3 regions of the Alteromonas sp. S015 genome follow, and region 2 is predicted to be linked to each of the others. Evidence: predicted binding sites of a transcription regulator. Region 2 holds the regulator's gene; each other region holds the start of a gene.
What was found. The regulator FliA, encoded in region 2, starts transcription of late flagellar genes. The targets are predictions, from matches to a motif close to CTAAAGNTNNNNNNNNNNNNGCCGATA.
Positions count from the first base shown of each region.

Region 1: V7R42_RS12670 (VC2046/SO_2500 family protein) is a predicted target of FliA. The motif match lies at 8,704-8,730, and genes of this name have one in related genera.
Region 3: V7R42_RS03290 (flagellar protein MotY) is a predicted target of FliA. The motif match lies at 5,311-5,337, and genes of this name have one in related genera.

Region 1 covers NZ_JAZETO010000006.1:120,875-131,118, reverse strand. Annotated here, with positions in the region: gene V7R42_RS12710 (LysR family transcriptional regulator) at 1-837, opposite strand, end outside; gene V7R42_RS12705 (CoA transferase subunit A) at 961-1,668, shown strand; gene V7R42_RS12700 (CoA transferase subunit B) at 1,668-2,321, shown strand; gene V7R42_RS12695 (DEAD/DEAH box helicase) at 2,568-3,893, shown strand; gene V7R42_RS12690 (hypothetical protein) at 4,125-4,658, shown strand; gene V7R42_RS12685 (hypothetical protein) at 4,958-6,517, shown strand; gene V7R42_RS12680 (EF-hand domain-containing protein) at 6,692-6,940, opposite strand; gene trhO (oxygen-dependent tRNA uridine(34) hydroxylase TrhO) at 6,993-7,988, opposite strand; gene V7R42_RS12670 (VC2046/SO_2500 family protein) at 8,118-8,672, opposite strand; gene V7R42_RS12665 (response regulator) at 8,793-10,244, shown strand, end outside.
Region 2 covers NZ_JAZETO010000001.1:896,415-906,658, forward strand. Annotated here, with positions in the region: gene V7R42_RS03890 (chemotaxis protein CheW) at 1-603, opposite strand, end outside; gene V7R42_RS03895 (ParA family protein) at 614-1,375, opposite strand; gene V7R42_RS03900 (protein-glutamate methylesterase/protein-glutamine glutaminase) at 1,404-2,534, opposite strand; gene V7R42_RS03905 (chemotaxis protein CheA) at 2,563-4,797, opposite strand; gene V7R42_RS03910 (protein phosphatase CheZ) at 4,810-5,565, opposite strand; gene cheY (chemotaxis response regulator CheY) at 5,600-5,983, opposite strand; gene V7R42_RS03920 (RNA polymerase sigma factor FliA) at 6,020-6,751, opposite strand; gene V7R42_RS03925 (MinD/ParA family protein) at 6,748-7,614, opposite strand; gene flhF (flagellar biosynthesis protein FlhF) at 7,620-9,029, opposite strand; gene flhA (flagellar biosynthesis protein FlhA) at 9,059-10,244, opposite strand, start outside.
Region 3 covers NZ_JAZETO010000001.1:755,960-766,203, reverse strand. Annotated here, with positions in the region: gene V7R42_RS03315 (FecR family protein) at 1-70, shown strand, start outside; gene V7R42_RS03310 (TonB-dependent receptor) at 190-3,222, shown strand; gene V7R42_RS03305 (bacterioferritin-associated ferredoxin) at 3,348-3,542, opposite strand; gene V7R42_RS03300 (peroxiredoxin) at 3,816-4,421, shown strand; gene rnt (ribonuclease T) at 4,496-5,131, opposite strand; gene V7R42_RS03290 (flagellar protein MotY) at 5,473-6,345, shown strand; gene glpQ (glycerophosphodiester phosphodiesterase) at 6,375-7,586, opposite strand; partial or broken gene V7R42_RS03280 (lactoylglutathione lyase) at 7,726-7,815, opposite strand; gene V7R42_RS03275 (SDR family oxidoreductase) at 7,915-8,625, opposite strand; gene cspE (transcription antiterminator/RNA stability regulator CspE) at 8,958-9,170, shown strand; gene V7R42_RS03265 (hypothetical protein) at 9,340-9,519, shown strand; gene V7R42_RS03260 (M20/M25/M40 family metallo-hydrolase) at 9,616-10,244, opposite strand, start outside.

The sequences.
Region 1 (10,244 bases), on a different contig from region 2:
CGACAGACCTTTTCGCGCATGTCTGATTATTCCAATATTTTTTACAAGTGGCTCATCACAAATTTCTTTGGCCACTAGCCCCAAGCTTTCCATTTGAGCCTTACAAATAGCTGGCATGATAGATATGCCTAAACCATTTTGAATAAGCTTGCCGATCGTAGAGAGTTGGCCCGTTTCAGCAATAATATTTAGCTCGCCATACTGTGCCAGCTTCGATTGGGTCCATTGGCGCACTGCAGATCCCCTATTCATCATTACTAACGGAAGTTGTTGGCAGTCTTTCCAATGTAAATCGTTAACAAAGTGAGATGATAGCGTTTGGTTGGCCACCGCAACAAATTCATCAGCAAACAAACTTTTAAACACTAAACCATCTTTACGCTCTGGTTCAAATGAAAAGCCGATTTCGCTGCGACCAGTCGTCACTTCATGGATGACCTGCTCCATCACTACATCGACTATTCGTAAGTTTACGTTTGGAATACGTTGGTGAAAAACTGACAAGATATCCGGTAGGTGAGACTCTGCAAATGACGGCATAGCGCATACCGTAAGCTTTCCCTTCGCCATAGCAAATAGATTTTGAATGTCAGAGAAAGTGTTGTCCCAATCATGTAGCAGCCTTAAAGCATTTGGAAATAAAACCTCGCCCTCTGGCGTTAAGCTTACATTGCGTGTGTTACGTTGAAACAGTTTACCGCCCAATTGCTCTTCCATTTTCTTAATAGCAGATGAAAGTGCTGGCTGAGTTAAGTGTAAGTTAACCGCGGCTTCAGCAAAAGTTGAAGATTTGGCCACTTCTACAAATGCCTTTATTTGACGATAAGAAACATCCATAAGCTTATGTGTATGGCTCCAACTATTGATAAACATTATTTATTAATTGGAAGATTAATTCGATTTTACAAATAACACAACAACCTTGATACTTATTTTTAACAAAATCATTGGAGATAAAGAATGGCAGGGTTTAACAAAGTTGTATCCTCGTACAACGAAGCCATGGCTGGACTAGAAGATGGTATGACAGTCATTGCGGGAGGATTTGGCTTATGCGGAATACCAGAAGGTCTTATAGCACAAATAAAAAAAATGGGGACGACCGGCCTTACTGTCGTTTCAAATAATTGTGGCGTAGATGGTTTTGGCTTAGGGCTTTTACTTGAAGACAAACAAATAGTGAAAATGGTGTCTTCTTATGTTGGCGAAAATGCGCTATTTGAAAAGCAGTTGCTTGATGGCGAACTAGAAGTGGAGCTTACGCCACAAGGTACGCTGGCCGAAAAGATGCGTGCTGGTGGTGCCGGTATCCCCGCATTTTATACCGCAACAGGTTACGGCACGCCGGTCGGCGAAGGTAAAGAGGTAAAAGAATTCAACGGTCGCCCGTACATTCTTGAACACGCCATCACTGGAGACTTTGCCATTGTCAAAGCATGGAAAGCAGATACTTTCGGAAACTGTATTTATCGCTATACCGCGCAAAACTTCAATCCTATGGCGGCTACGGCTGGCAAAATCACTGTTGTAGAAGCGGAAGAAATTGTAGCGCCTGGCGAGTTGAACCCGAGCGAAATCCATACTCCAGGCATCTATGTAAACAGAGTCATTCAAGGTTCATTCGAAAAACGTATTGAGCGTCGAGTCGTTAGCAAGGAATCAGTGTAATGCTTAGTAGAGAACAAATAGCAATGCGCGTAGCACAAGAATTCAAAGATGGTGACTACGTAAATTTGGGCATAGGCATCCCTACCCTGGCGGCTAATTATGTACCCGATGATATTAGCGTAATGTTGCAGTCAGAAAATGGCCTGTTGGGTATGGGGCGTTACCCGACTGAAAGTGAAATTGACGCTGACATGATAAACGCAGGTAAAGAGACAGTAACGGCCATAACGGGTGCGTCAATCTTTAGCAGCGCTGAAAGCTTCGCTATGATCCGAGGCGGTCACGTAGATTTCACTGTACTTGGTGCATTTGAAGTTGATGTATCGGGCAATATTGCTTCTTGGATGATACCAGGTAAATTAGTTAAAGGTATGGGCGGCGCCATGGACTTAGTTGCCGGCGCAAAAAACATAATCGTTACCATGACCCATACCGACAAACATGGTAACCCTAAGCTGCTTAGCAAATGCTCATTACCGTTAACCGGTGTGAACTGTATCACACGCATAATTACTGACTTAGCAGTACTATGTGTTGAAGGTGGCGCTTTTGTTCTGCAAGAGCGTGCACCAGGTGTAAGCGTGGACGAAATAAAAGAGAAAACCGGAGGAAAGCTTGTCATTCCGGAAGATGTTACAGAAATGCGTCTTTAGCCATCACGTTTAATTATGCTTAGTCGAGTCGCGCTTACCCGTTGCCAACGCTATTTTGGGGTAGGCGCGAGTGGTTTAGTCTCCTCACGCTTAAACTTTAACGTTGTTTTTTGCTTGTTAGTCGCTAGCGCCATAAGCACATGCGTTCAGTTCGCAAATATTTAAGCCTGTCCCAATAAACCTTTAAATGAAACGTGCATTAAGGGATAATGCGCCCGAATGTTATTTTAATAAGGTTACCCGTTCTTGCTAGTTACTGATTTACCAGTTCACCACAAAATTATTTCAAAGCTCGAAACAAAAAACATTTCGACGCTAACCGAAATTCAAGAGCGCACTATGCTGCCTGCAATTCAGGGCAAGGATATTATTGCGTCATCAAAAACTGGGTCAGGTAAAACCTTCGCCTTTTTAGTGCCAGCTATTAATAGGCTAATGTCGCAAAAAGCGCTTAGCCGACAAGACCCACGTGCACTTATTCTTGCACCAACCCGCGAACTAGCCAAACAAGTTTTCATTGAAGCAAAATCAATGTGTACGGGTTTGAATCTTACTTGCTCACTCATCGTCGGTGGTGAGAACTATAACGACCAGGTTAAAGCCCTTCGTAGGAACCCACATATTATTGTAGGTACCGCAGGTCGTGTAGCTGACCACCTTTTAGATAAAAGTGTATATTTAAACGGTTTAGAGTTGCTTATTTTTGATGAAGCCGACCGTATGTTAGATTTGGGTTTTTCTGCGCAGCTTAAAATGATTAATGATTATGCTGATCACAGAAAACGCCAAACCATGCTGTTTTCTGCCACGCTCGATAACATTGAGCTTAAGCATATGACGACCCAGCTCACCAAAAGCGCAGTGCGTGTGGCTGTAGGTGATTCGACGGCAGAACATGGTGACATCGTTCAACACTGTTTTTTTGCTGACAACGTTGATAACAAAGACCAAATTTTGCAGTATGAACTGATCAATCGTACATACAACCAAGCTATTGTTTTTACAGCCACCCGTGAAGACACTGACAGAATTGCAACCCTATTGAACGCACAGAACTTAGAAGCCATTGCCCTTCGTGGTGATATGTTACAGAATCAACGTGCGGCGGTTATGAGTGCATTCGCACGCGGTCAACACAGTATTCTGGTTACCACAGATCTTGCATCTCGCGGACTGGATCTGTCTAAGGTGGGGTTAGTCGTTAACTTCGACCTTCCCAAAAATGCAGATGAATATATTCATCGCATTGGTCGTACAGGACGAGCAGGTCAAAAAGGTGAAGCTTTCTCGCTAATTGGTCCTCGCGATTGGAACAGTTTCGAAGGGCTAAAGAACCACCTTCAATATGCTCTAGAATGTTCGGCGCACAACGAATTTTCGGCATCATTTAAAGGGTTTACGCCGAAGAAAAAAGTGGCCAAAAAAGCAAACGCTCAAAATGGTAAGAAGCGTGTAGTAAAGCCAGCAAAACATGGCGCAAATAAACGTGTAGATACGATGTCTGGTGAGGATGTTGGCATGGCTCCTATAAAACGAAAACCGAGACAGACGCCGTCGAATGATGACGAGTAGATAATTATTGTTCGGTGAGTAACCTTTGTTGCCGCTAATCTATGCTTTGTTTAGCGGTAAACAACGGCCCCCTCCGTTTTAATGCTCATTTTCTTACGTTCAAGTTCTTTTTATACTCTTCGGTATGTGCTTTAATGTGTAGATATAAGAAGCAGTTAACCTTCTGATTTATGGATTTATCCCGATAGTTTTCAAGACTATCTAAGCCTTTTTAAAATGGATTTTAAAAACATGAAATTGTTTAAGCTTGTTTCTTTAACACTGGTTGTCATGATTATATTTCTGGTATTTTTTTATGAAAAAGTAATAGCCAGTGTTTTGCTACCACAATATATAAACTGGGCGCATGAAACAGATAAAAAAGGTTTGGAAATAGGTACGCCGTTGAACGAAAAAGAAATGGCGCTAGCAGCAAAGATAGGCATCAAATACCCAGCAAAAGTTAGAGTTGTTTATGTCGATGAAGTACCCTACCCCTACGAAAATTTTGCCTTGAAAGTTTTTGGCGAGACCGTGGGTCTTGTTGGCGAAGGCATCATAAACAACGCACAAGTTTTTGGCTATTCAATTTACGCTCGCAAAGATTTTAAGCTCAATAGACCTAAATTAGCCCATGAATTAGTACATGTGTTACAAATTGAGCGAGCCAGTTTAGGTGAAGTTGTTACCCAACATTTTTTCGATATGGCACAGTATGGATACGATGACGCACCGTTAGAAGTGGAAGCTGCTAAAGCTAATAAAAGATACAGGGCCGATTGGTAAACCACATACAGCTTCGTTTGCTTTTAATAGATACCAATTTTGTATTCTCGCATAAGAAGACTCTATACAGGAACGGAAGTTAGAGCCCACCTGTCAAAACAAGCGATGCTATACAAGCGAACAATATTGTATTCACCTAACCTATTGAATTATCCAAATATTGTGTTTATTCTGAACGATGAAGAGCTTTAGTCTTACTTGGATACTTCACGTGCTTACTAATAGTGAACATTAATATCGTAGACTGCCAATAATAACGAGTGACGGAAACGATCACTGAATTAAAAGTGTGAATATAGATGTTGATTGATAGCAAATCAAAAAACAATAAACCTTCGTGGGCGGAGGAAAAACTGTCTCAAATTCCCACTATGGTGAGTGACATTTCACGCAAAATATCAGAGTATCGAAAAAGTTATCTTGAGCTCGTTAAAGATGCAGAAGTGTTTTTCGAGGACTACCCACAGAACTACCGTCAACTTAACGCGCTCAAACGGAAGGTGAAAACTTACCAAGGTCAAATTGAGTACATAGAGAATTATCGAAAGGATAAAGGAAAATACCCTTCGATAAAAGGCCAACCTTCTGTTCAGCGTTACATGGCGCGTTTGGTAGCTCAGCAAACACAATGTGACAACGAACTGCGCGCGTTAGAAGACGAGCTGCGCGTGAAAAGTAACGAGCGCTATGAGCATCTAGACCAACTTACTGATTACATGCTCAACCTACTTAACGGTGAAAGAACGTTTAGCCAATTTTTAGGTACCATTGCACTTTCAACACCGTCGCCAAAAGAAAAAGTGAGGCACATCAGAAATGAGCGTTACAAGCCGATTTATATTACGGCGTTAACCATTGCTTTGTTTGAAGAGTTGCGCCTAAAGTCCACTTTTGTAACACAGTATTTAAAAGAGGAACTCGACAAGCTATTTCCCAAAGGTGAGCGTTTTAGTCTGATGGTCGATAAAGGTTTGAATGGTGCAAGTAATCTCACATTTAACCCAATGCCTGCCGACATTAAAATGGCTTATCGTGAAAACGTATTGAAGCCCATCGCAAAAGCGGCATTGCTGCAATCAATAGGCATGCATAGTCCTGAAGCTAGCCAACTACTGGGTGATGATCGCTATCGCAAACTCAATCATAAAGAACGAACAAAACTATTAGCTATCATCGAAAAGAAAACGGCTGATTACATTAAGCTAGGTGTGGGCGTCCCAACCATTAAATACGTCAGTAGAGCGCACAAAGATGTGTTCGATAGCCATGAAAGAAGACAGCTCGATTTCATGCTTCAAATACTGGAATCGCTGAAAGCAGAGCGTCATGAATTAGGCGATTTACTGCGAATTCCTATGACCTACGCATCATTTTTGCTTTCTACAAAGGAAGATTTTGATTATCAACAAATTTATCGAGCCTACGATATTTTAGATCAGGGTCGAGTCGACAAGCATTACCGTGCAGAACATGTGACTGCATTTTTGAACATGGTAGGCCGTTTTCCTTTAGGCTCTGGTTTATATGTCATTCAACAAGAATCAGGGCAAATAGAGAAAGCAATTGTGTCGTCTTTATATCCTGATAATGTTGATGAACCAATATGCAAAATTATCACGCGCAGACAAATTCAGTTTTTAAGCCAAACTGAATTAATCATTTCTAAAAAGTCCAATCTCTTCTTTGAAGAATGCAGAGAAGACAGCCATTACGACTCCGAGCTTTTCCTATTGCGATATAAGAACGAGTACACATGGAATGCAACTGATGTATGGGAAAACCAAGTTCCTGCCATAGAGTTTTGGAAGCGAGATGATAAACGCCGATATAATGGCGTATTTCATTCAAATTCTTATTAGAAAGACTAGGCGACAAGATTCAGTGAAGCCTTAAGCGCCATTCAAGACATAAAAAAACGAGTGCCTGGAGGCACTCGTTTTCACTTATTCTTTCGCGCGGCTTAGTTATAAACTCATACACTTAGCAAAGCGTAGAAAAAATTCAATGATCGATGCGTTTTACCAATTATAAAATTAGTATTCCCACCATCCTTCTTGCCACCACTCCAAAAACTCTTCAAAGTCAATGTAACCGTCGTCGTTACTATCGATAAGCTTAAAACCTTCATGTACGTGGCTCGCTTTCGTTTTTGGTGAAATAACGGTTAGAAGCTCAATGAACTCCGGCAAATCGATTTGGCCGTTACCATCACGATCAAAAAAGCTGAAGTCTTTTCTAATTTCTTCAATTTTAGATTCTGAAAGTTGAGTGCTCACTCGCATTCCTTTTTTCAACTGCAATAAACACGAGTGTAACGCCCTTCTTTCTAGCTGTCTACGCTTGATTTTCTTTTGCTTTAAGTGCGCGTAAACGTTGAGCTTCTGCTTTTTCTTTACGCTTTTGTTCCATAGTCAAACGCGCTTCGGTGCCTACGTGCTCTTGTTGGCGCTCTTTGGCCAATTGAACTTGCTTTTCACGTTCTCTAAAGCGTGCTATTTGCTCTTCAGTATGCGTACCAAAGCAGTGTGGACAGCTTACGCCAGGCTCATACTTATCGCTTTGCTTATCTTCTTCAGTAATAGGAAGTCTGCAGGCATAACACTGCTCGTATTGACTCTTCTCTAAGTCATGGTTTACTGCAACGCGATTATCAAATACAAAGCAATCGCCTTCCCACAATGACTCTTCTTTCGGTACATCTTCGAGATACTGCAGTATGCCGCCTTCTAAGTGATAAACCTCGTCAAACCCCTGCTCTTTCAAATAAGCTGTAGACTTTTCACAGCGTATTCCACCTGTACAGAACATCGCTACCTTTTTGTTTTTTGACGGGTCAAGCTCTTTCGCTACGTATTCAGGAAACTCGCGAAACGTGTCCGTTTTAGGGTCGATAGCATTTTTGAACGTACCAATTTCAATTTCATAACCGTTGCGTGTATCAATTACCGTCACGTCTGGGTCGCTAATCAATGCATTCCAGTCTTTAGGTTTAACATAGGTACCTACGGTTTTGCGCGGGTCGATACCTTCTACGCCCATTGTCACAATTTCTTTTTTAAGTTTCACCTTAGTGCGATAGAACGGCTGTTCATCGTGAAGCGACTCTTTATAAGAAATAGGATTGATGCGTTCATCGCTATTTAAGTACGCGAGCAACGCGTCGATGCCCTCTCGAGTGCCAGAAACGGTACCGTTGATGCCTTCGTGGGCAAGAAGAAGTGTACCTTTGATACCATTAGCTTCCATGGTTTCTAGAAGCGGCTGGCGAATTTCTTTGAAGTTTTCAAGCGCAACGAACTTATACATTGCGCATACAATATATTTAGACATATTTTAACCTTTGCTGATTGGAGCGTAAGACCAGTGCAAAAATGCGGCGCGCAATATAACAAAAAAGAGTGGTAAAAACTAGGGTGGATATAATTAACGAGGGCACGCCAATAGGACTATTAACACGCGCTAGGCAGTATTTTCAAAGGATGTGGAGCCTTGTGGGTTATTTTGTTCTCTATTTCTATTTTCGTCTCGCGACGCGAGAATATCATAAAACAGCGTATTGTCTTCCTTTACGGTGTTTGCATAGTGTTTTTTTAACCGCTTTTGTGTTGCCAAGCTACAGTTATCTAGCACCTCATTAGGTAATCGTTTTGCATTATCAGTCTGTGATAGCGGTGTGGGATTCATGCTTAAGTATAACCTAGCCGTTGTATAGTCTTGAGAGACTAACGTAGACAAAACATGTATCCTGTCCCAATCGCCTTCATTTATCGCTAACGATGGGCGCCTATAATGATTTAACGATGCTAGCTGCTCTTCAATGCTATTCTTATTTTCAGTATCTGAAGTTATCGCTTCAATTTCGAACGGCTCAGCCACACTGTGTTGCTGCATGGCCAGGTACAAAGAGAATATCGCGCCCTGTGCCGAAGCGCGAGCAAGCACACCACTACGCTCCCAGTAAATACTGGGGTCAATAGGTGTCTGTTCGTTCACTATAGCTGTATCAGATGACATTCATTGTTATTTATATCTTTCCATATTATGTTTTCGGCAAGACAATGTTTTTCTTAAGCTTATTATTAAAAATTAGATATACTCTTATACAATATTCGCGCGCTTACTCATGGATGTGAAATGCAATTTAGCAACAAACAAGTACTGATTGTTGAAGATCAACGTCCTTTCCTTCTTCTTCTAAAAGGGTTAATGCATTCAATGGGCGCGTCTGACGTAGTCACAAAGTCGTCTGCCGAACAAGCGGTATCGCTGTGTAGAAAACACAAGTTCGATATTGTTATTTGTGATTTACACTTAGGGGCTGACAATAAAACCGGCTATGAGCTCATTGAAGAGTTGCGCATTCGCAGGCTCATCAGTCCAACTTCAGTGTTCATACTAATTAGTGCCGACAGTGCTCGGCCTGTAGTTTTAGGCAGTATTGAGCGCCGACCAGACGATTTTCTCATTAAACCCTTTTCTCAAGTACAGCTGAAGTCTCGTATTGTTCGCGCATGGCAAAAACGACAGTTTCTTCAAAAAGCGTTGAATTTTATTGAACAGGGTGAATTAAATAGTGCTATCGATCATATTGAAGCGTTACTAGACGCACCTTCCCATTATAAAGGGCACTGTGAACAGCTATTAGTGGAACTCTATTGGCGCATTGAGCAGCCACATAAAGCGTTAGATGTGCTAAGTGATTATATTGATAAACAACCGGTGCTGTGGGCACAAATAGCAATTGGAAAAACCTACTTGCTTTTAAAGGAACATGAAAAAGCGATATCAATTGCCAAAAGGACACTAAAGCGCAACCGATTCAATGCTGATGCACACGATATTCTTGCACAAGCTCATCAGGCCATGTCGGCAGGCGAGGAAGCCTTAGATTCAATAAAAGAAGCAATTAAGCTCTCCCCCTACTCTATACCCAGGCATTTTAAAGCTTGTGATATAGGTAGACAGAACGGTGATTTAGTGCTCGCGGCCAACTCAAGCCATGCGATTTGGGATTTATCTAAACGAACCGTTCATCAAACCAGTTTGCACTGGTGCGGTATTATTCGCAGCCTGTTAGACGTTGCAGAGTTTGCAGACGATAAACGGCAACGCAATAAGTTTCAACAAGAAGCATTACTTACGTTGCAACGAGGAAAGTTTGATGAGCACCTTCAAAAAATAGACCGAGATTTTGACGTAGATATTTTTGGTACAATCGTGAATGCTAGAATTAGCGCTATTGACGGTAAACTGATTGATGCTAAACGTCACCTAACTACGTCACAAACGCTTCTTAACGAAAAGTACACCGAGGTTCCTACTGCATTTATTCCTGACAGCATAAACGTTATGTACAAGTTAGGAGAATTTGATGATGCATTACAGTTAGGTGAACTTTTAACCTCAAGACAAGAGGAACTCGACCAAAACAGTTTAAACATGCTCAATGCACAGGCGTTAAACACTCGAAAGAGTTTAGCAAGTTATCAACAGTTTAACCGGGAAGGCATACAGCACTATCAAAATCAAGATTACGAGCGAGCAAAAGCCTCGTTTGCCCTAGCTCAAGGTTTTGCCCCTGTAAAT
Region 2 (10,244 bases):
TAACATTATAAGATATCGGTAGTTAAGCGATTGTGCGAGGTTTTCGTCATATTTTTCTGGCATTACCCATTTTGCAGAGTCAACAACACTTAGTTTAGACTCTCTGTATAACATTACACCCATAAACCAATCAGGTTTTCCAAATAAAGGGCCAATCTTCTCAATTTGATGAATCCCACCTAGCGACGTTAAAGGCACCGCAAGTGTTAACCCTGCAACCTCAAAGAATAGCGCCTGAAAGCGAAAACCGAGAGTATCCTTTAGTGGAATTTTTGTTTTTTCAGCACCGCTTAGCGCAGACTTTTGTTCATTTTCTACTAAAATTTCGGCTTGAGGCTCTTGCTGTTCACCCTCGATCGTCTCTGCTTTTTGCGTTTCAATTAACGATGTAACCTTTTCCGCTATCGCCTCTTGTTCGTCCGATAGCGTCTCACTTTCATTTGCGGTAGAAGCAAGTGCTGATTCAGCCATCTGCTGAGAAGCCTGCTCGAGCAATTTTGCCGTGCGCGCAGTCACATCTTCCGGTGTTTCTGGCTCTTTAAGAAGGCTATCGAGATAGGCCTCCATCACTTCTTCACGGGCAAAAGGCGATTGCTTGCTCATGTTCTCGTTATTACTCCAATGCCGCTAATAGTTTCTTGTACGCAGACACACCGCGTGTTTTTGGGTACGCTGAGGAAATGGGAAGCTGTACTAAACTCGCGTCCCTAAAGTGCGTATCAACAGGGATAACCCCTTCCCACACACGCTCACCGTAGTCATTCATTAAACGCTTACGCGAAGCAAGCGCCGCGTTAGTGCGCTTATCAAACATAGTTGGAATAATCACAGTATCAAAGGATTTATCCAACGAACGCCCCATAATTTCCATTGTACGAATCATCCTATCGAGCCCTTTCAGCGCTAGATATTCAGTTTGTGTAGGCACGATAACCTTGTTGCACGCTGCTAGAGCATTGACCATCAGCACACCCAACACCGGAGGGCAATCGATGATGGCCACATCAAATTCATCTGCTACTTTGGCCAGCGCTTTCTTTAGCACTAAACCCATACCTTGTTCGCTTCCCATCGTTCTATCCAGGGTCGCGAGTGCCATTGTTGCAGGAAGCACATACAAGTTATCTAACTTTGTCGGACACAAACAATCCAAAACATTATCGGCCGTAATGTCATTTGACTTAATAAAAATGTCGTAAACTGAATGACTTGATGCTTCAGCGTCAATACCAAAGTAATAACTCAACGATGCATGTGGATCAGTATCGATCATGAGCACTCGCTTGCCTTGCTGAGCAAGCAAGCCGCCAAGGCTCACCGTGGTGGTCGTCTTCCCTACACCACCTTTTTGATTCGCTACTGTCCACACTTTCATATTTGCTGTTCCATTACTGTTCAAACTTCTAACGCATTTCGGTTTGAACGCAACTGCTCATATCATCAATGTTTATGTTTTTACTGGATATATTGGCGGCTGCAACAGCCTGTGGCATACCATAAACCACACAGGAGTCTTGGTCTTGCGCCCAAATTGTTGCACCTTTTTCCTTGAGCATTCGGCATCCTTCTCTGCCGTCGGCTCCCATCCCGGTTAATATAATTCCCAATACATCCCCACCGTAAGCTTTTGCCAAAGAACTGAATGTAAGATCAACACTGGGTTTATAGCTCACATTATCGCTCATACTCGCATCGACAATGGCAATACGTTTACTCACACCGATGCTTTCTAGCAGCATTTGCTTACCACCAGGAGCAAGATAGGCATGACCTGGCTTTAAAATGTCGCCATGCTCGGCTTCTTTAACTTTTATCTTACAATTTGTATCTAGGCGCTGTGCAAATGCCGAGGTAAATGTTCCAGGCATATGTTGTACAAGCAAAATAGGGTATGGAAACGCTGCAGGTATCGGAGACAGCACCTTTTGAAGCGCCACAGGTCCGCCAGTAGAAGCCCCAATTGCTAGACATTTATAGTGCTTTCCCGTCGCTCTTACAGACGAAACGGTCGGTTGTATGGCTGCGTCTTTATGACCTGACAGCAAACCCGATGTTTTAAAGAACGCTTGCTTAGGCGCATTATCAGGAAGCCTTCTCGCCTCTACAGAGCGAAATGATGGGCGCTTCATACCAATGCCACGACGTGCTATCAAGCGTACTTTGGTACACAACAAACGCGATGCGTCTTTTCTGTCCTGCGCAATATCTTCGAATTTCTTAGGCAAGAAATCGAGCGCGCCCGCTTCTAAAGCATCTAGCGTCGCTTGCGCACCGTGATGCGTTAGCGACGAAAACATAAGAATAGGTGTAGGCCGTTTATCCATTATGGCCTTTACAGCTGAAATACCGTCCATCACGGGCATTTCAACATCCATCGTTATTACATCTGGCTTTAGCGCTTCTGCTTTTTCAAGTGCATCGCGCCCATTTCTCGCTTCCCCAACAACTTCAAGTTCCTTATCGCCATCGAGTATTTCTTTTACTCGACGACGATAAAAAGTCGAGTCGTCCACGACAAGGACTTTAAAGACCATGGATTATTATTCCTATTAATTCATCGCCTTACTTGATGGGTTTACGCGCGTACCGTTTAAGCAGGCTCGGAACATCTAAAATTAATGCAATTCCACCGTCTGAAGTTATCGTGGCACCAGCCATGCCTGGCGTACCTTGTAACAAGGCATCAAGGGGCTTAATAACGACTTCTTCTTGGCCTATTAGCGCGTCTACAACGAACCCTACTTGTTGTGTGCCAATTTGCACGACAACAACGTGTCCCTTTTCCCTATCGATGTTTTTGGGACCTCGAATTAACCATTCACCAAGGAAGAACAGCGGAATTGCTTTTGAACGAACTATCATTGTTAGCTGGCCATCGACTGTATTGGTCTTCTTGATGTCCATGTTTATTATTTCGTTCACCGCACCCAATGGTAACGCAAAGGTTTGTTTCCCTACAACAATCATTAGCGTAGGAAGGATTGCCAGCGTTAATGGAACCTTGATATCCAGTCGGGTGCCTTTACCTAACTGTGAATCAATGTTTACAGTACCGTTAAGTTGGTTAATCTTGGTCTTAACCACGTCCATGCCTACACCACGACCAGAAATATCACTAATTTCTGTTTTGGTAGAGAACCCGGGCGCAAAGATCAGGTTAAATGCTTCAACATCCGACATGCGTGCTGCTGCATCCGCGTCTAGCACACCACGACTAATGGCAATTTCTTTAAGCTTATCGGGGTCCATTCCTTTACCATCATCTTCGATGGTAAGGAGAATATGGTCGCCCTCTTGAGATGCAGATAGCTGAACCGTACCCATCCGCGGTTTACCCGCTGCAGCGCGATCATCAGGCATCTCAATACCATGGTCGACGGAGTTTCTCACCAAATGCACAAGCGGATCTGCCAGTGCTTCAACCAGGTTCTTATCTAAATCAGTTTCCTCTCCCACTAGCTCAAGGGTAATTTCTTTCTTCAAGCTTCTCGCAAGGTCTCGAACAACACGAGGGAAACGACCAAACACCTTCTTGATAGGCTGCATGCGGGTTTTCATTACCGCACCTTGCAAGTCGCCCGTCACCACATCTAAGTTAGCGATAGCTTTCGACATGCTTTCGTCGTTACTGTTTATACCTAAACTAATGAGCCTATTTCTTACTAGAACTAGCTCACCCACCATGTTCATGATCTGATCAAGGCGTTTGGTATCAACGCGCACTGTCGTTTCGGCAGGAGGCGCCGCAGGTGCCGCCTTCTTCTCGTCCTTTTTAGGCGCTGCTTTTGGCGCAGCAGGTGCACTTGCTTTAGCTGGCGCTGTGGCACTAGGAGTTGGTGTAGCTTTAGGAGTTGCTGGCGCAGCTTGCTTAGCTTTTTGAATCGCTTCTGTTGCTGCCTTATCTACAGGAGGCTCTGGCGCCTTGGAAACCGTGTCCTGCTTAGTTGGGCCCTGTCCTGAACCATGCAATTGGTCAAGCAATGCTTCAAATTCGTCGTCGGTGATTTCTTCATCACCTGCTGCACTCGGTGCTGCTGGTGCTGGAGCAGGAGCACTCGCAATTGGTGCTGCTTCTTCACCACTAAATTTGCCTTTGCCGTGTAAATCATCAAGCAGAGCTTCAAATTCTTCATCAGTGATATCGTCGTTATCACTGGCAGCAGCGGGGGCAGCAGTCTTAGCTGGCTCGCTTTTGGCCGCCGATGACTGCCCAGGCGCACCTGAGCCATGAAGCTCATCAAGTAGCGCTTCAAACTCGTCTTCGGTGATTTCGTCGATTCCACCGCTATCACCGGTACCTGGCTCTTGCGCGGTAGGTTCTTCAACAACTAATTCTGGCTCTTCTACAGCAGCCTCAGGCTCGGATGCCGGCGCACTCTGTCCACCAAAAATATTCTCATCTGGAGACTCTGGGCGACTTAGTTTGTGTAGTAAGTCGACAAGGTGTGCATCTGCTGGCTCCAATGGATCCCGAGCTTTCACTCGTTCGAACATTTCGACCACCACATCTGTGGCTTGCAGAATAATATCCATCAGTTCGGGTGTTAGTGTTCGTTGTCCGTTTCGCATTACGTCAAACACGTTTTCTGCACCGTGACAAATTTCTACTAACTCGGTAAGAGACAGAAAACCTGCTCCACCTTTAACCGTGTGATAACCACGGAAAATTGCATTAAGCAAATCCGCATCTTCAGGATTGTTCTCAAGATCAACGAGCTGTTCTTGTAATTGTTCTAGTATCTCCCCAGCCTCGACCAGAAAGTCCTGTAATATATCCTCGTCAACATCAAACGACATGCGCCCGCTCCCCTAAAAACCTAAGCTAGACAGAAGGTCATCTACATCATCTTGGCCTGACACGACGTCGTCGCGCTTATTGGCATCAATGATAGGGCCTTCTGCCTCTACACCATCAACCTTATCGGCCTTAACGCTAGATGGTTTAGTTTGTTCTGCACCGTCGCGTTCACCAAACATGGTAAGCATGTTGACTAAACTGTCTTCCACCTCTTTAACCAAGTCGATAACGCGGCGAATAACCTGACCTGTCAAGTCTTGATAACCTTGAGCCATCAGTACTTCTGTAAGTAACTGTGTAAGTTTAGCTGACTGCGCCGAACCTTCCTCCAATAATTCGTCTATATCTGCGCATAAAGCTTTAAATTCACCCAACTCTATTTGGCGATTCATTAACTTTTTCCACTCAGGCATAACCTTTTCGATGCGCGCCGACAACATTTCAGCTATAGGCATACTCGCTTCAACGGCATCCATAGTAGTATTAGCAGCTTTTTCAGTTTCTTCAATTACGTAGGTTAGGCGGGTTTGTGCATCAGGAATATCGTCGGTCGCGAGATTTTTAATGCGGTCGTCTATTTGAAAATTATTCAGCGCGTCATGAAGTTGACGCGTCAGTTTCCCAACTTCAGCAAATAGCTCAACGTTTTCTTTCATTGAGGATGCTTCTAAGAGGGCATTGGCAGAAGCGTTGTCACCTTCTTCGAGATAGGTGACAAGCTGTTTTGCTTCTTCCAACGAAATTGGAACGTTTACATTCGTTGACATCCAGTAAACCTCATTTCTCTGGTGAGCGTCTGGATCAACCTAAACGTTCGAATATTTTATCTAATTTTTCTTTAAGTGTTGCTGCAGTGAACGGCTTAACAACATAGCCATTAACACCTGCTTGCGCGGCGGCAACAATTTGCTCTTTTTTCGCTTCAGCAGTAACCATAAGTACTGGTAGGTGCTTGAGTTTGTCATCGGCTCTAATTGCGCGAAGCAAGTCAATACCTTGCATACCTGGCATATTCCAATCGGTAACTACGAAATCGAAATCACCTTGCTGCAACATCGGCAATGCAGTACTTCCGTCATCCGCTTCCTGGATGTTGGAAAAACCCAAATCTTTGAGTAGGTTTTTGATGATACGTCTCATGGTTGAAAAATCATCGACCACGAGAATTTTCATGCTTTTGTCCAAAATAGCCTCCAGTGAGGGGTTAATTGTTATTAATTTCTATTCTTCGTCAGCTTGCCACGACTTCATTCGTGATTTGAGTTTTAACATGGCCTGACTATGAATTTGACTGACTCGCGACTCACTTACATCAAGAACCTCACCTATTTCTCTGAGATTCAGCTCTTCATCATAATACAGTGAAAGTACAATCGCCTCTCTTTCAGGTAATGTCGTAATTGCATGGGCAAGCGCCTTTTGAAAAGCGCCTTGCATTAAATCTTCCAGTGGTGCGTCGCTACCTCGATTTTGTTCTGTCGATATAACGTCATCTGACACACCTAAGTCTTCAATACCAACCAGCTTTCCTGCATTTACTTCATTAAGCATCTGGTGATATTCCTGCAAGCTTACATTAAGCTTGTTAGCAATATCAGAATCTCTAGCGTCTCGCCCTGTTTCGCTTTCTACTTGCGAAATTGCTTCTGTAATGGCGCGACCATTTCGGTGAACTGAACGCGGCGTCCAGTCCCCTTTACGAATTTCATCTAGCATAGCACCGCGGATGCGAATACCAGCAAACGTTTCAAAGCTGGCTCCCTTTGAGCCATCAAAGTTACGTGCGGCTTCTAGTAATCCAATCATTCCTGACTGAATTAAATCGTCTACTAAAACACTAGCAGGCAATCGCGCTATTAAGTGATGCGCTATACGCTTAACCAAAGGTGCATGTCGTTCGACTAACTGCGCCTTATCGGTTTGTTGTTGATAAGCGGCTGCCTTGCTGTTCAACGCTGACTTCCTACGGCTTTTTCTGCAACTAATTGTTCAATAAAAAACTCTAAGTGACCACCTGGCTGCGCTGGAATAGGCCATGTTAAGGCTTTACTTGCCAACTGTGTAATTGCAACGGCCGCCGGTGACCCCGGGTAAGCATCAACAATGGATGTTTGTTTACGTACCGCTTTACGAATGTTCTCGTCAAACGGTACTGTTGCCACTAATTCTAGTGCAACATCTAAAAAACGCCCTGTCACTTTGCTCAACTTACTAAATAACTCTTGGCCTTCTCTCACGTCGCGAACCATATTAGCTACAACTTTAAAGCGGAAAACACCGTGTTCTCTATTCAGAATTTTTATCAATGCATACGCATCTGTCAATGAAGTAGGCTCGTCACACACAACAACCATAATGTCTTGTGAAGCTTTTGAAAAGCTTAACACCATGTCTGAAATGCCTGCCGCCGTATCGACAATAAGCACATCAATTTGTGATCGTAGCTCGCTAAAGGCGCGAATCAGGCCAGCGTGTTGCGTAGGCGACAATTCGGCCATCGACTGCGTACCTGATGTGGCAGGGGCAATCTTTATACCGTGCGGGCCGGTCACTAATACTTCATCAAGGGTGCATTCGCCAGAAAGCACATGAGATAAGTTTTTCTCAACACGTAGTCCTAACATAACATCTACGTTAGCAAGACCGAGGTCCGCATCAAGAACCATCACACGTTTACCCTGCTTCGCCATTGCGATAGCGGTGTTTAGTGTAATGTTTGTTTTACCTACGCCACCTTTACCACCGGTGACGGCGATTACTTTGATTAACCGTGATTGCTTCATTTTTCTTAAGCTACTCGCTTGGTCGTCAATCATACTGCTTATGCTGTTTTAATTGCGTTGTTGCCACTAGTATGATTCAAACCGTACTTTTTATAAAGCTTTGCAGCAGCGGAAACCAAAGATTTCGCTTCTGCAATCTTAATGTCTTCAGGTACTTTCTGACCATCGGTGACATAACTAACCGGTAGTTGGTATTCAACCGCTGCACTGAGCACCTCTCCTAAAGAGTAGCACTCATCTAACTTCGTGAAAATACAGCCACTTAGTTCAATATCATCATACGCTTTAATGATTCTCTGCAACGCAGGATATTGTGTATTCGCTTGCGCTACCAAATATTTTTTAACATTTGGCATTTGGCCGTTATCAAACTGCTTAATCTGTTTAATTAATCGACTATCCCTTTGGCTAAATCCAGCCGTATCAATCAATACTAGTCGCTTATGACGAAGTTGGAATAATAAATCCGCAAGTTCTTCACTAGTCTGCGCTTTTCTCACCGTGCAGCCAATAATTTTTCCGTATGTCGCTAACTGCTCATAGGCTGCAATTCTATACGTATCAATGGTAATCATCGCAACCGACTCAGCACCGTATTTCTGTGCATAGCGGGCAGCAAGTTTCGCAACAGTCGTTGTTTTACCTGTACCAGTTGGTCCTACTAATGCAACAGCACCTTGTGCACTAAGTATATCGTTTCCTGTAACATTTATGCGATTAGCCAATAGGTTAAGAAGATAAACCCAAGCATCACGCTCATTATAATGTGCTGGAGTATAGCTTATTAACTGTTTAGCCAGTGCATTACTTAATCCCATATCCGTTAAACGGGTAATTAGATATTGATGAACAGGTTTTTGACGTTTGTTCTTCGCTTCCATCAAATCTGCAACCTGATATTGCAACACATCGCGCAAAGACGCCAGCTCCTCTTTAATTTGAGCTAGTTCGGCTGATTGTGTCGCTGGGGTATCACCTATGCTCGATGCCTGATGCTCAGGAAAAGCGTGTTGATTCACGTTTTCTTGAACAGGTGAATGCGTTTCTATGTCGTCAATAAATGCGTCAGAGAAATCCAAATGTGACGCAATTTCGTTGGCGTGCTTAGCGTTCGCTGTCATCGATGAGTTTGGCGTTACGGAACCTGGCACACTACTACTTCCACCGTGCTGCTTTTCTAACAATGCTTTCAGACTATCTGGGCCGTCATCACCGATTATTTCGCTTAAGGTAGGCACGGCTTTCTTGCCTGGTACTTTAGCAGCACCTTGTGGAGAAACATTAGGCTTGAACAACTTGGCTTCAGGCTCTTTGTCGTAAGCTGCAACAAGCTCAATACCGTCAGCAACTTTGCGATTTGACATGATGACCGCATCACTGCCCAATTCAGCTTTAACTTGGCTTAACGCCTCACGCATATCTTTGCCGAAGAAACGTCTAATTTTCATTGCAACCTCTCCAATCACCCAGTGTCAGATTATTGACCGACCGAACTGACTATTTTTATTTGTTTGTCGTCAGGCACTTCTTGATAAGAAAGAACATGAAGCCCAACAACCGAATATTTTAAGAAGCGAGATAGTACGGGTCGTAGCATGCCAGAGGTAAGGAGTACCGCAGGCTCTCCATCTAACTCTTGCTGCTGACTGGCTTGCTGCAACGATTTTTGCAGCTTATCAGCCAAGCCTGGCTCAATGCCAGCACCATCTTCGCCACCTGCTTGAAGTGACTGGTGCAACATCTGTTCCAACTCTGGCGCCAAGGTTATGACAGGTATCTCTTTTGCCCCTTGGGTAATCTCTTGAACAATGAGGCGTTTAAGGGCAATACGCACTGCAGACACGAGTACATCTGGGTCTTGGCTGCGCGTACCGTATTCACTCAGTGTTTGGACTATAGTACGCATGTCGCGAATAGGCACCCCCTCAAACAATAAGGTTTGCAGTACTTTCACAACTGTACTTAGCGGAAGAATATCAGGCACTAACCCTTCAACTAGTTTGGGGTGTTGCTTGGCTAGCATATCAAGAAGTTGTTGCGCCTCTTCATGCCCTAACAATTGATAAGCATTATTGGACAGTAATTGACTTAAATGCGTGGCAACAACAGTAGCTGCATCAACTACGGTGTATCCAAGGGTTTGTGCGTGTTCGCGCTTATTTGGTTTAATCCAAACTGCGTCTAATCCAAAGGCTGGATCTTTAGTGGCGCGCCCTTCTAATTTACCAAACACCTGCCCTGGGTTTATCGCAAGCTCTTCATCGTGACTAATGATGGAATCACCAATCGTTACGCCTAACATAGCAATGGTGTAAGTGTTGGGTTCTAAATCCAAGTTATCGCGAATGTGAACAGGCGGAATAAGGAAACCCAGCTCTTGCGATAGTTTTTTACGAACACCTTTAATACGCGTTAATAACTCGCCACCTTGCGATTTATCAACAAGCGGAATTAAGCGATAGCCCACTTCCAACCCGATAGTGTCTACCTGCTGAACGTCGTCCCAGCCAAGCTCTTTTACTTCAGGCGTAACTGACTTATCTTTGACTACATTGTCTGGCACTTTAGGCTCTGCCGCTTTTCTCTTTTCTTGAACCGACTGCCAATAAGCAAAGCCAGCTATAAGAAACGAAAAACCTAAGAAAGCGATATGCGGCATACCA
Region 3 (10,244 bases), 140 kb from region 2:
AAGCAGCTTCAACATCAACTACGAAAAAGTTACTGAAACAAGTATTGAGCTCAAACTAGCGAAAAGTTAAATTTCTCTGAAAGATAGTGCTTTCTATTATTCGTAGTTGGCATCAATTTCTCTAATATGACAATATAATTAAAATTATAAGCACACCGATTTCATATCTTGCAATACAGCAATTTTGCGATGAGTAAGCAACCCATAAAGGCAATAGAAAAGCTGCATGCCCTTGCGTGTTCGGCTCACTGTCTTTCGAAAAATAGAACGCGTAAACCTCTCCATTTTTCGTTAATTTCACCGTTGTACGTAGTTTCTGGCGTCTTATTTTTTCTTGCACCAACGCAAGATCTATATGCACAAAGCGAGAGTTTTGCCCTCCCCAAGGAGCAAGCGATACCAAAATCCGATGCATACCGTTTTTCGATACCTGCGCAAAATGCTAACGAAGCCCTTACTGAGCTGGCCAAACAAGCTAATACTACGCTATTGTTTCCTTTCGACTTAGCAAAGAAAGTGAAAACGAACGCGCTAAAAGGTACGTTCACATTAAATGAAGCGCTGTCACAACTCCTTGAAGGAACACCACTAGCGGTGGTTACTGACGAGAGTGGGGCGTTGAGTATTCGCTCTCGCGCGTCTTTAGTAGCCAAGGGTAAGCAGCAAGAAAACATACAAAAGAAGGTAGATGAGGGGAGCAATGGGCTTGAAAAAATAGCCGTTGTAGGTACTCGGAATTCACCTCGAAGCGCTGTTGACTCACCCGTTCCCTTAGACGTAATTGGTTCAGAAACCCTTAAATCACAGGGTAATTCAGACGTACTTTCCATGTTGAGTGTGATGGTTCCTTCGCTAAATGTGAACGATCAGCCCATTAATGATGCTAGCAGTTTGGTAAGGCCGGCGAATCTGCGAGGCATGTCTTCAGATCATACATTGCTGCTGCTTAATGGAAAACGACGTCACCGCTCGGCAGTAATAACCTTTTTAGGCGGAGGCTTATCTGACGGTGCTCAAGGGCCTGACATATCGGTTATTCCTGCTTATGCGTTGAAGCAAGTAGAAGTATTGCGAGATGGTGCAGCAGCCCAGTATGGCTCAGACGCTATTGCAGGCGTGATCAATTTCGTACTCAAAGATGCCAGAAAAGGTGGTCAGGTTGCGCTAAAAGTCGGCGGGTACAGTGAAGGCGATGGTGAATTGTTTCAGGTACAGCTGAATAAAGGTTTCGCGATTGGAGAAAATGGCTTTTTAAACGCAACGGCAGAATATCGTCATCAAAATGGTACGTCGCGCTCTGTACAGCGTTTCGACGCTCAAAGCCTTATTGACCAAGGCAATATATTTATTGCCTCACCGTCTCAAGTGTGGGGAGCTCTCGACGTGAACGAAGATATTAAACTAGCGCTAAATGCAGGCGCTGACATATCTTCTACATCGCAATTTTATAGTTTTGCCACCGCAGCTAGAAGAGAAATCAATGGTGGCTTTTATTATCGCAACCCACAAGCACGAGAGGGAGTGTTTAGTCGTACCGACCCTACTACAGGGGAAAGCCGTCTGATAGTTGCCGACTTAGATGGACTGGAGAGCGGTATTGCTTGTCCTTCCATTTTATTGTCCAACAGTAACGTGTTGCTGGACCCCGCTTACCAATTAATTGCAGATAACACAACAGCGCTGGGTGCAAACTGTTTTGCTTTTAACGAGTGGTTTCCTGGTGGCTTCACGCCCCGTTTTGGGGGAACAATAACGGATGCTTCCGTTGTGATGGGGATTAAGCACGAAATGTCCAATGGTTGGGCCTTGGATGCTAGTGCCACATTGGGGTACAGCGACATTGAGTACGCCATTTCTAATACGGTTAATCCATCGCTCGGACCTCAAACGCCAACGTCGTTTTCGCCCGGTGGCGTGTCGCAAGTAGAGCGGACGTTTAACTTAGATTTTAACAAACTCATTCAAGCTATTTTCGATGATCCTGTTAGTATTGCCATGGGTTTTGAATGGCGCAAAGAAACCTATTTTCAGAAAGCCGGAGATGAAGCGTCATATATTGCGGGGCCTTTCGCATTAGAGCCTCCAATTGGGTTGAACCAGGGGTTTTCTATCGGTTCCAATGGGTTTCCTGGGTATCAGCCTCAAAGCGCTGGGCATTGGAGCAGAAGTAATTGGGCTGTATACGCCGATTTGGAGTTCTATGTTACCGAAGCATGGCAGTTTGGTGTTGCCACACGCGCAGAGCATTTTAGTGATTTCGGTTCGACCTTCGACGGCAAGTTAAGCACTCGCTATAGATTAAATGATGTTTTTGCACTACGGGGCTCAGTAAATACAGGCTTTAAGGCACCCACAGTAGGACAAAGCAACGTTATAAACGTGACTACGGCCTATGGTCTTAATGGCTTGGAAGACCAAGCGACGTTACCACCCACTGACCTTATCTCTGTACAGTTGGGGGCGACAGCACTTACCCCTGAAGAATCGTTAAACTATAGCTTTGGTTTGGTTATGAACGCCAGCGAGGTTTTTTTTGCTACGCTCGATTATTTTAACATTCGTCTTTCCGATCGTATTAGTACAACTTCTAGCATTCCGTTGACCGATGAAGACATCAATACACTTATTGCTCAAGGTCGTCCCGATGCGTCGAGGTACAATTCAGCTAAATATTTTACGAATGACTTTGATACAAAGACCCAAGGTGTCGATTTAGTCATTAACTACAGTTTTGCTTTAGATGACTGGTCAAACGCCTTACTTCTTGCCTACAACTGGACGGATACACAAGTAGAGCGCGTCACGCTTTATCCGGTTTTAACAGGTAGCGAAGTACAGCTTCAGCCAAACCTAACCGAGGCACGAATACGCATGTTAGAAGACAACCTGCCTGCTCATCGAGGCAGTATTACGCTTGAGCAATCAAAAGGCCCGTGGGCATTCACTTGGCGATTTAACTACTACGGAAAGTTCTATGAAGATCATCTTGACGCATCTGCAGGTCTAGATATTTATGGCAGTGCGCTAACTACATTTGACGCTCAATTGGCTTGGAAGATATTACCTGACACCCAGCTTACATTGGGAGCGCAGAATTTGTTTGACGCGTTACCAGACGAGAATCCTTTTATGGGGGAAGTTGGAGCACTCTACCCACCAACGTCACCAGGGGGGATTAATGGGGCATTTTATTATGCAGGCATTGAGTATACGTTTAAATAATGAACAGTAATTGCACTACTTGAAAAGGAAATTACTTTAGAGGCGAGCCAACGTCGCACTGCGAGTTGCTAGTAGGTCACATGAACGTATGTGCCCGCTAAGTAAAAAAGTCTATAAAGCGTTAACTAGCCTACATTTTTGAATAACGATTCGTCGATGATGGTTTGGTCAATGATTTGCTGGGCCATGTTGATGCACTTACCGCATTGTGAGCCAAGCTCTAAATGTTGACGTAACTCTCGCATATTTCCCACACCATTCTCTTCAACGGCAGCGCGAATGCTTTTATCAGTTACTCCATAGCACATGCAAACAAACATTAAACGTACTCCAAATGAATCTGTAAATGATAATAATTGTTATTCTTTACTTTGGCAAGTGGATAATGACAAATTTAATACAAGGTAATTGAAGAAACATTGAACAGTGTGGCGAGGTGTTAAACAGTTATTGGTATGAACAGTAAAAAACTCGTTGTCTAATATTGTTATTTTCATATTAGTACCTATTTTCTGGGAAGGAAATTACTTCTCAAAGCGGTTGCGCAACGTAATCGCTTCTATTATTACAATCCAATATAAATGGAGAGACTCATGAGTGTATTAGTTGGCCGTCCAGCGCCTGACTTTACCGCAGCTGCGGTACTTGGTAGTGGTGAAATTGTTGATTCTTTCACGCTAAGCGAAGCGATTAAGGGCAAAAAAGCTGTTGTATTCTTCTACCCGCTAGATTTTACGTTCGTATGCCCGTCAGAGCTTATTGCGTTTGACAAGCGTTTTGACGAGTTCAAAAAGCGTGGTGTTGAAGTCATTGGTGTTTCGATCGACTCTCAGTTCTCACACAATGCGTGGAGAAATACGCCAGTAAATCAAGGTGGTATTGGTCCAGTTAAGTACACCCTTGTCGCCGACGTTAAACATGCCATCTGTCAGGCATACGATGTTGAGCATCCAGAAGATGGCGTAGCGTTCCGTGGTTCATTCCTAATCGACGAAGAAGGCATGGTACGTCACCAAGTAATTAATGATCTTCCACTTGGCCGTAACGTTGATGAAATGCTTCGAATGGTTGATGCGTTAGCATTCCACCAAGAGCATGGCGAAGTGTGTCCAGCGGGTTGGACTGAAGGTAAAGCGGGTATGGATGCGTCACCTGAAGGTGTGGCTAAGTACCTATCTGAAGAAGCAGATAAGCTATAAGCTACCAAGTTTAAAACATATAATAAAAACAGCGCTTTTCGGCGCTGTTTTTGTATATACCAGTCCGCATAATATTACTCCTTATTCTCCACAGGCCAGCCGCCTAACGCTTTGTAACGATTTACCATATAACAAAATAGCTCAGTCGTTTTCTGTGCGTCATACAGGGCACTGTGCGCTTCACTTTGGTCAAATTCAATGCCCGCTGCACGACAGGCTTTTACTAAAACGGTTTGACCTAAAGCAAGGCCCGCAAGGCTAGTGGTATCGAAGGAAACAAACGGGTGAAATGGCGTACGTTTTATATTGCAGCGTTCTATCGCTGCGTTAACAAAACTTTGATCGAATGTCGCATTGTGCGCAACAATAACTGAACGTTGACAGTCTGCATTTTTCTGTGCCTTGCGAATGCCTTTACATAAGTCCTTCATGGCTTCGTTCTCTTCAATGGCGCCGCGCAACGCGCAACTTGGATCTATGCCGTTAAATTCCAGTGCAGCGGGTTCTAGGTTAGCGCCCTCAAACGGGTCAATGTGGTAATGAAAGGTTTGATCTGGGTGGATGATACCATTTTCATCCATTTTTACTGTTACTGCGGCTAATTCTAACAGGGCGTCAGTGCCTGCATTAAATCCGGCTGTTTCAACGTCGATGACAACGGGAAAGTAACCTCGAAAGCGCTGGGAAAGAAGGGGCGGATTGGCAGACATAAACACTCTTGTAAGACTCGATTGCGTAAATTGGCTGGTAAAAAAAATTGTGTACCAACCTGCGAAGCATATTGCGTAAAATAATTATCGCAAGGATACCTTCCAGTTGCCAGTTTCAATTTATGAACTGTTAAATCAGGGAAAGTAATAAAAGTGAGGATATCGAATGGTATTAAGCGCTAAACTTTTCTACAATTTGGACGATAATTATATTAAGCGTAAAATATCGTTGGATACACTTTGTTTATTGTGTGACCTAACTTGATCCATTACGTTTAGTAATCTGTGGGCGTATCGTTAGCCTTTAGCTGTGTTAGTCTGATTTTTATTATGGTGTCGAAATGGTGTCGAAACTAAGATATATCGCTCTATTGGGGATAGTGGGGTCATTGTCTTCCCACGCTGCAATGCGGCAATATTCTGCGACCATAGAAAGCTCTAACTGGCGTATAGATAGCGACACCCGTCTTCAGTGTACTCTCAATCACGAATTGCCGGGTTATGGGGAAGCTATGTTTACGAGCACGGCATCGAAGCAGCTTAATATGGAATTTGAACTGGACATGCACTTGTTGCCTAACAAGTTCGACATGGCCGCAGTTTATTCTGTACCACCTAAATGGATGCCTGGCGTTGCGCCTAAAACCATTGCCGATATGTCTCTTCGCAAACAGTACAATGGTGACTTACCGCAAGATGCTGCATGGACTATGCTGTCTGAATTAGAGAAAGGTTTTTGGCCCACTATTTACTACCAAGATTGGTACAACAAATACGACCAAGTAAGCGTGGCGTTAAACGCCAGTAATTTTTCAGGCGTGTATCGTGAATTTGTAAAATGCGTGTCGAACCTGCTTCCCTTTGGTTTTGATGACATTGCCTACACGGTATTGTCTTATCAAAACAACAGCACAGAGTTGACCAAATATTCGCAAAAGCGTTTAACTATGATAGGTGAATACCTAAAAGAAGACAGTGAACTTGAGCTTGTACTTCTTGATGGTTATACCGATAGCTACGGCGGTCGCTACAATAACGAACAGTTGTCTATTCGACGAGCCAACGAAGTAAAAAGCTATTTGACTACGCTAGGTGTGCCTGAAGATAGAATTCAGTTAATAGGCCATGGTGAGAAACGTCATATTGCGCCAAATGATACACGAGAGAACCGCGCCCAGAACAGGCGCGTGGTGGTACGACTTTCAAAATCTTAGGCGCTCATCAAAGCGCCTCAACCCCTTTCTTACTTACGTTGGTTTTGTTTGTCTCGCCACGTTAATACAGGCACTAAATGGTCGGTGAAAACGCCGTCAGCATCTACAACCTTGTTTAATACGTCCAAGACTTGTTCTGAACTCATACCCGCCGGTAGCGCATCGTGACGATAGGTGTAGGGGTGGATTGTCAGCTTGTTTTCGTGGGCGTATTTAACCCAACTAGCGGCTTTTATTTTTCCTTGAACCATGGCGTCATTATCAAGCAGGTGGCCTAACCAAGGGCCTATGCCGTCTGCATAATTTGCTACTTGTTTCATTCCTTCCTGCGTTCGCAACCAGTTGTAATCCGTGTCACTTTCACCCCAGTCGTTTTCGCCAATCAGCATAACAACTTTACCCTTATACCCCAAGGTTTCACGAATGCGCTTAATCTCGTTAAAGTCGAAGCATTGCAAGTAGCTATTGCCATTCTCTCCACCAAACCCGTAAGTATTGAGAGCATCAACAACCATCTTACTGGCATCAACACCTTCATCTATGTGAAAAGCTGGGGATTTCACTTCAGGATAAACTCCGACTGATGTGCCAAATTGGCGATTTAACTCACTGATTAATTCAAAGTGCTCGGCAAGTGTAGCCACGTTGAAATTAGCGTGATTACCGCGATATCTATTCTCGAATACCTGGCTTCCATTACTGCCAGTGCGTTCGTGTACGCGCAGTTGTCGCAGCTCTTCAAGAGTAAAGTCGCGGACGTAAAAACGCCCGTCATCTCGGTGACGCGTTGGAAAAATATTTTCTACATCGGTAACTGTCTCTAAGTGGATGTCGTGTAGTACAACGGGGATGTCGTCTTTGGTGATAACTACGTCTTGTTCGATGAAATCGGGACGCAGCGAAAAGGCGAGGGTAGCCGCTTCGAGAGTATGCTCTGGTAAATAGCCTGACGCTCCGCGATGGGCAATAACGGTAAAATGCGCTTCAACATTTTCTTTTGAATCAGCACTTATCAGCGTACTCTCGCTATTCGCAGCAGAGGCCGAAAACGCACTGTCAGCGGTAAATGCTCCGGTAAATATTACGAACAACGCAGGCAGAATAGCTGCCAGTTTTACTTTCGGCTTACTGGACAAGAATATATTGTGCGCTGCTTGAGGCTTACGACTTATCGCTGTCCTAGCATGGTTTTTGTTTTTATCATTATCATTTTGTAAAAATAATAAACGATTACGTAGCATGTCGTGTCACTCCATGTGGTTTTTATCGGTTTTTTTAGTGCCGCAGATTTTTAAGCTTATAGTTTGGCGACGTAAACGTTTAACGCGCTTTAACTATCTTGGCTGCATCTTCAGTACTTGTTCTCATTTTTGAGCCAATTTATAGCGAGATGGATTTGTTTTGTATAAGCTCTAACACATACCCATCAGGGTCGCGAACAAAAGCAATAACTGTGGCGCCGCGTTTTACTTGAGTAAACGCTAACAACATGCACTTATGATAATTAGGAAATGTTAACGCTTTAAGACAGTTTTACAATTCTAGTTAAACGTACTATGCGGACTGGTATTAAAAGCCCCACAGGCCGATATTATCAATTTTAAGTCGGCGTGGTTGGCTTAACAGGTACACCACCATGTTGCCTAAGTCTTCATTTTGAATCAGGCCATCGTCCACTTGCTCTGTTTTTGTCTTCTGCGACTGTATCAGCGCAGGGTTTAGGGAATGTACATGAATACCGTAGGGGCGAACCTCTTCTTGCAACGCTTTTCCAAGCCCTACCATCGCGAATTTTGATGCGCAGTAAACACCTGCATTGGCATAGCCGTTCAATGCAGCCTGAGAGGCGATATTGATGATGTAGCCTTCGTTGTTGTTAATCATGTGAGGCACGACCTCTTTACACATGAGAAAGGAGCCTTTTACGTTAGTATCCATTACTTCGTCCCAATCGTCTTCACTGGTTTCCCAGACAAGGGTTTCCTTACCAAAGCCACTGTTATTAATTAGGACGTGTAGTTCGCCAAACGCATCTTTCACCTTTCTAACAAAACTGGCGACATCGGCGCTTTTCGATACATCACAAACTTGGCCAACGACATTGCCTGGAAATAGCTCGTCGAACTGTTCTACAGTCTGCTTGATAGTAATTTCAGTGCGCCCACAAATGGCGATCTTCATTCCTGCCTCTAGCAGGAAGTGAGCGATAGTTTTACCAAGCCCTTTTCCGCCTCCAGTAACAATTGCTGTCTTACCTGCTAGCGTATACATGTTTGTCATAACTCATCTCTATAGTAAAAAAACAAGGTTAACCTAGCTTTCAATTACCTTGAACAAACATACGTATTCAGCTTTGCCAAAAAGATTTTGTAAAAAAATGCATTTTGATTAAAAATTAAACTAAAAACTAGTGGACATTGCTCGCAATTACCTGTACCTTTCGCTTCGCTCTAGATATGTTATTTGCTTTACCTAATACTGCGCTGTACCTCTTTTTTAAATCTTTCAAATTGAAGTTTTATATAGATATACAACTGCTTTACTAGCTTGGAGATGTCTATAGCTATTCGGTGGTTTCCACCATTACATCAATTTTTTAAAAGGTTTTTATTATGTCTAATTCTGTAAACGGTACAGTTAAGTGGTTCAACGAAGAAAAAGGTTTTGGTTTCATCACTCCTGAAGCTGGTGGCAAAGACGTATTCGTACACTTCCGTTCAATCACTTCTGACGGCTTCAAGACCCTTGCTGAAGGTCAAGCGGTTAGCTTCGAAGTTGAACAAGGCCAAAAAGGTCCTCAAGCTGCTAACGTAGTAGTACGATAAGATTTTCACGCTTATCTAGGGTCATTTCTCTTATCTGAAGTGACCATTTAAAAGATGGGCTCTTTCTGAAACCGTATGTTTACGCAAGAGCCTAATTTTCGTTTTTCGATTTCTTTACCCAACCTGCGAGGAATTCAAAACAAACAATATCAATAAAGAAGTATTTACTATGCAATCTCAAAATTATATCTCTACTTTTAATAGCGCCATGTCAGGTGCGTTAATCTCAAATATCTCCATAAATAAAGCAACCGTAGCCTTTAAACATGCGAATACGTATCGACATGTAGAATTGCCTTCAAGGCAAGAAGCGAAGCGATTTGTTGCCCAGCTAATTCAAGCGCAATAAAACGTACGCATTTGGGGCATTAGCAGAGGAGAGGGCAAGCAGAGTATTGGTAAGCATTGGCCAGCACAAGATGCACTGACCAATGTTGATGATTCGCTACTGTTTCGCTTTTAAATCAACGTCCGAATCGGCTAACAAGTATATACTTGCTGCGTAGGCTGCAATGTTTTGTGCAAGCTCATCCGGGTTGATTTTATCTAAGGTATCATCTGGCGTGTGGTGAAGATCAAAGTAATCTCTACCGTTTTGGTTTAGTCTAATCGTCGGCACGCCTGCCGCTGCTAGCGGTATAATGTCAGGACCGCCGCCAACAATATCTGAACCCCCACGTATTATACGTAGCGGCGATAAAATCTTTGCGATTTCATCAACTAATACCGTCGCTTCGGGATTCACGTTTGACACAAGTTGCCAGATAGTTTGCGCGCCAAAGTCAGATTCTGTGGCGAGAACGTGGTTCTCAAGGTTCTTTTCGTGCTGCTTAGCGTAAGCAAAAGCACCTAATAAACCCACTTCTTCAGCACCAAACATAACCACACGTATGGTGCGCTTGGGGCGCTCTGGCAGTGATGCAATTAATGCGGCGGCTGCGGTGGTAATAGCAACGCCCGCGCCGTCATCGACAGCACCAGTACCTAAATCCCAGCTATCTAGGTGGCCACCAATAAGTACAATTTCTTCGGGCTTTTCACTGCCTACTAAATCCAGTATTACGTTGCCGCTGT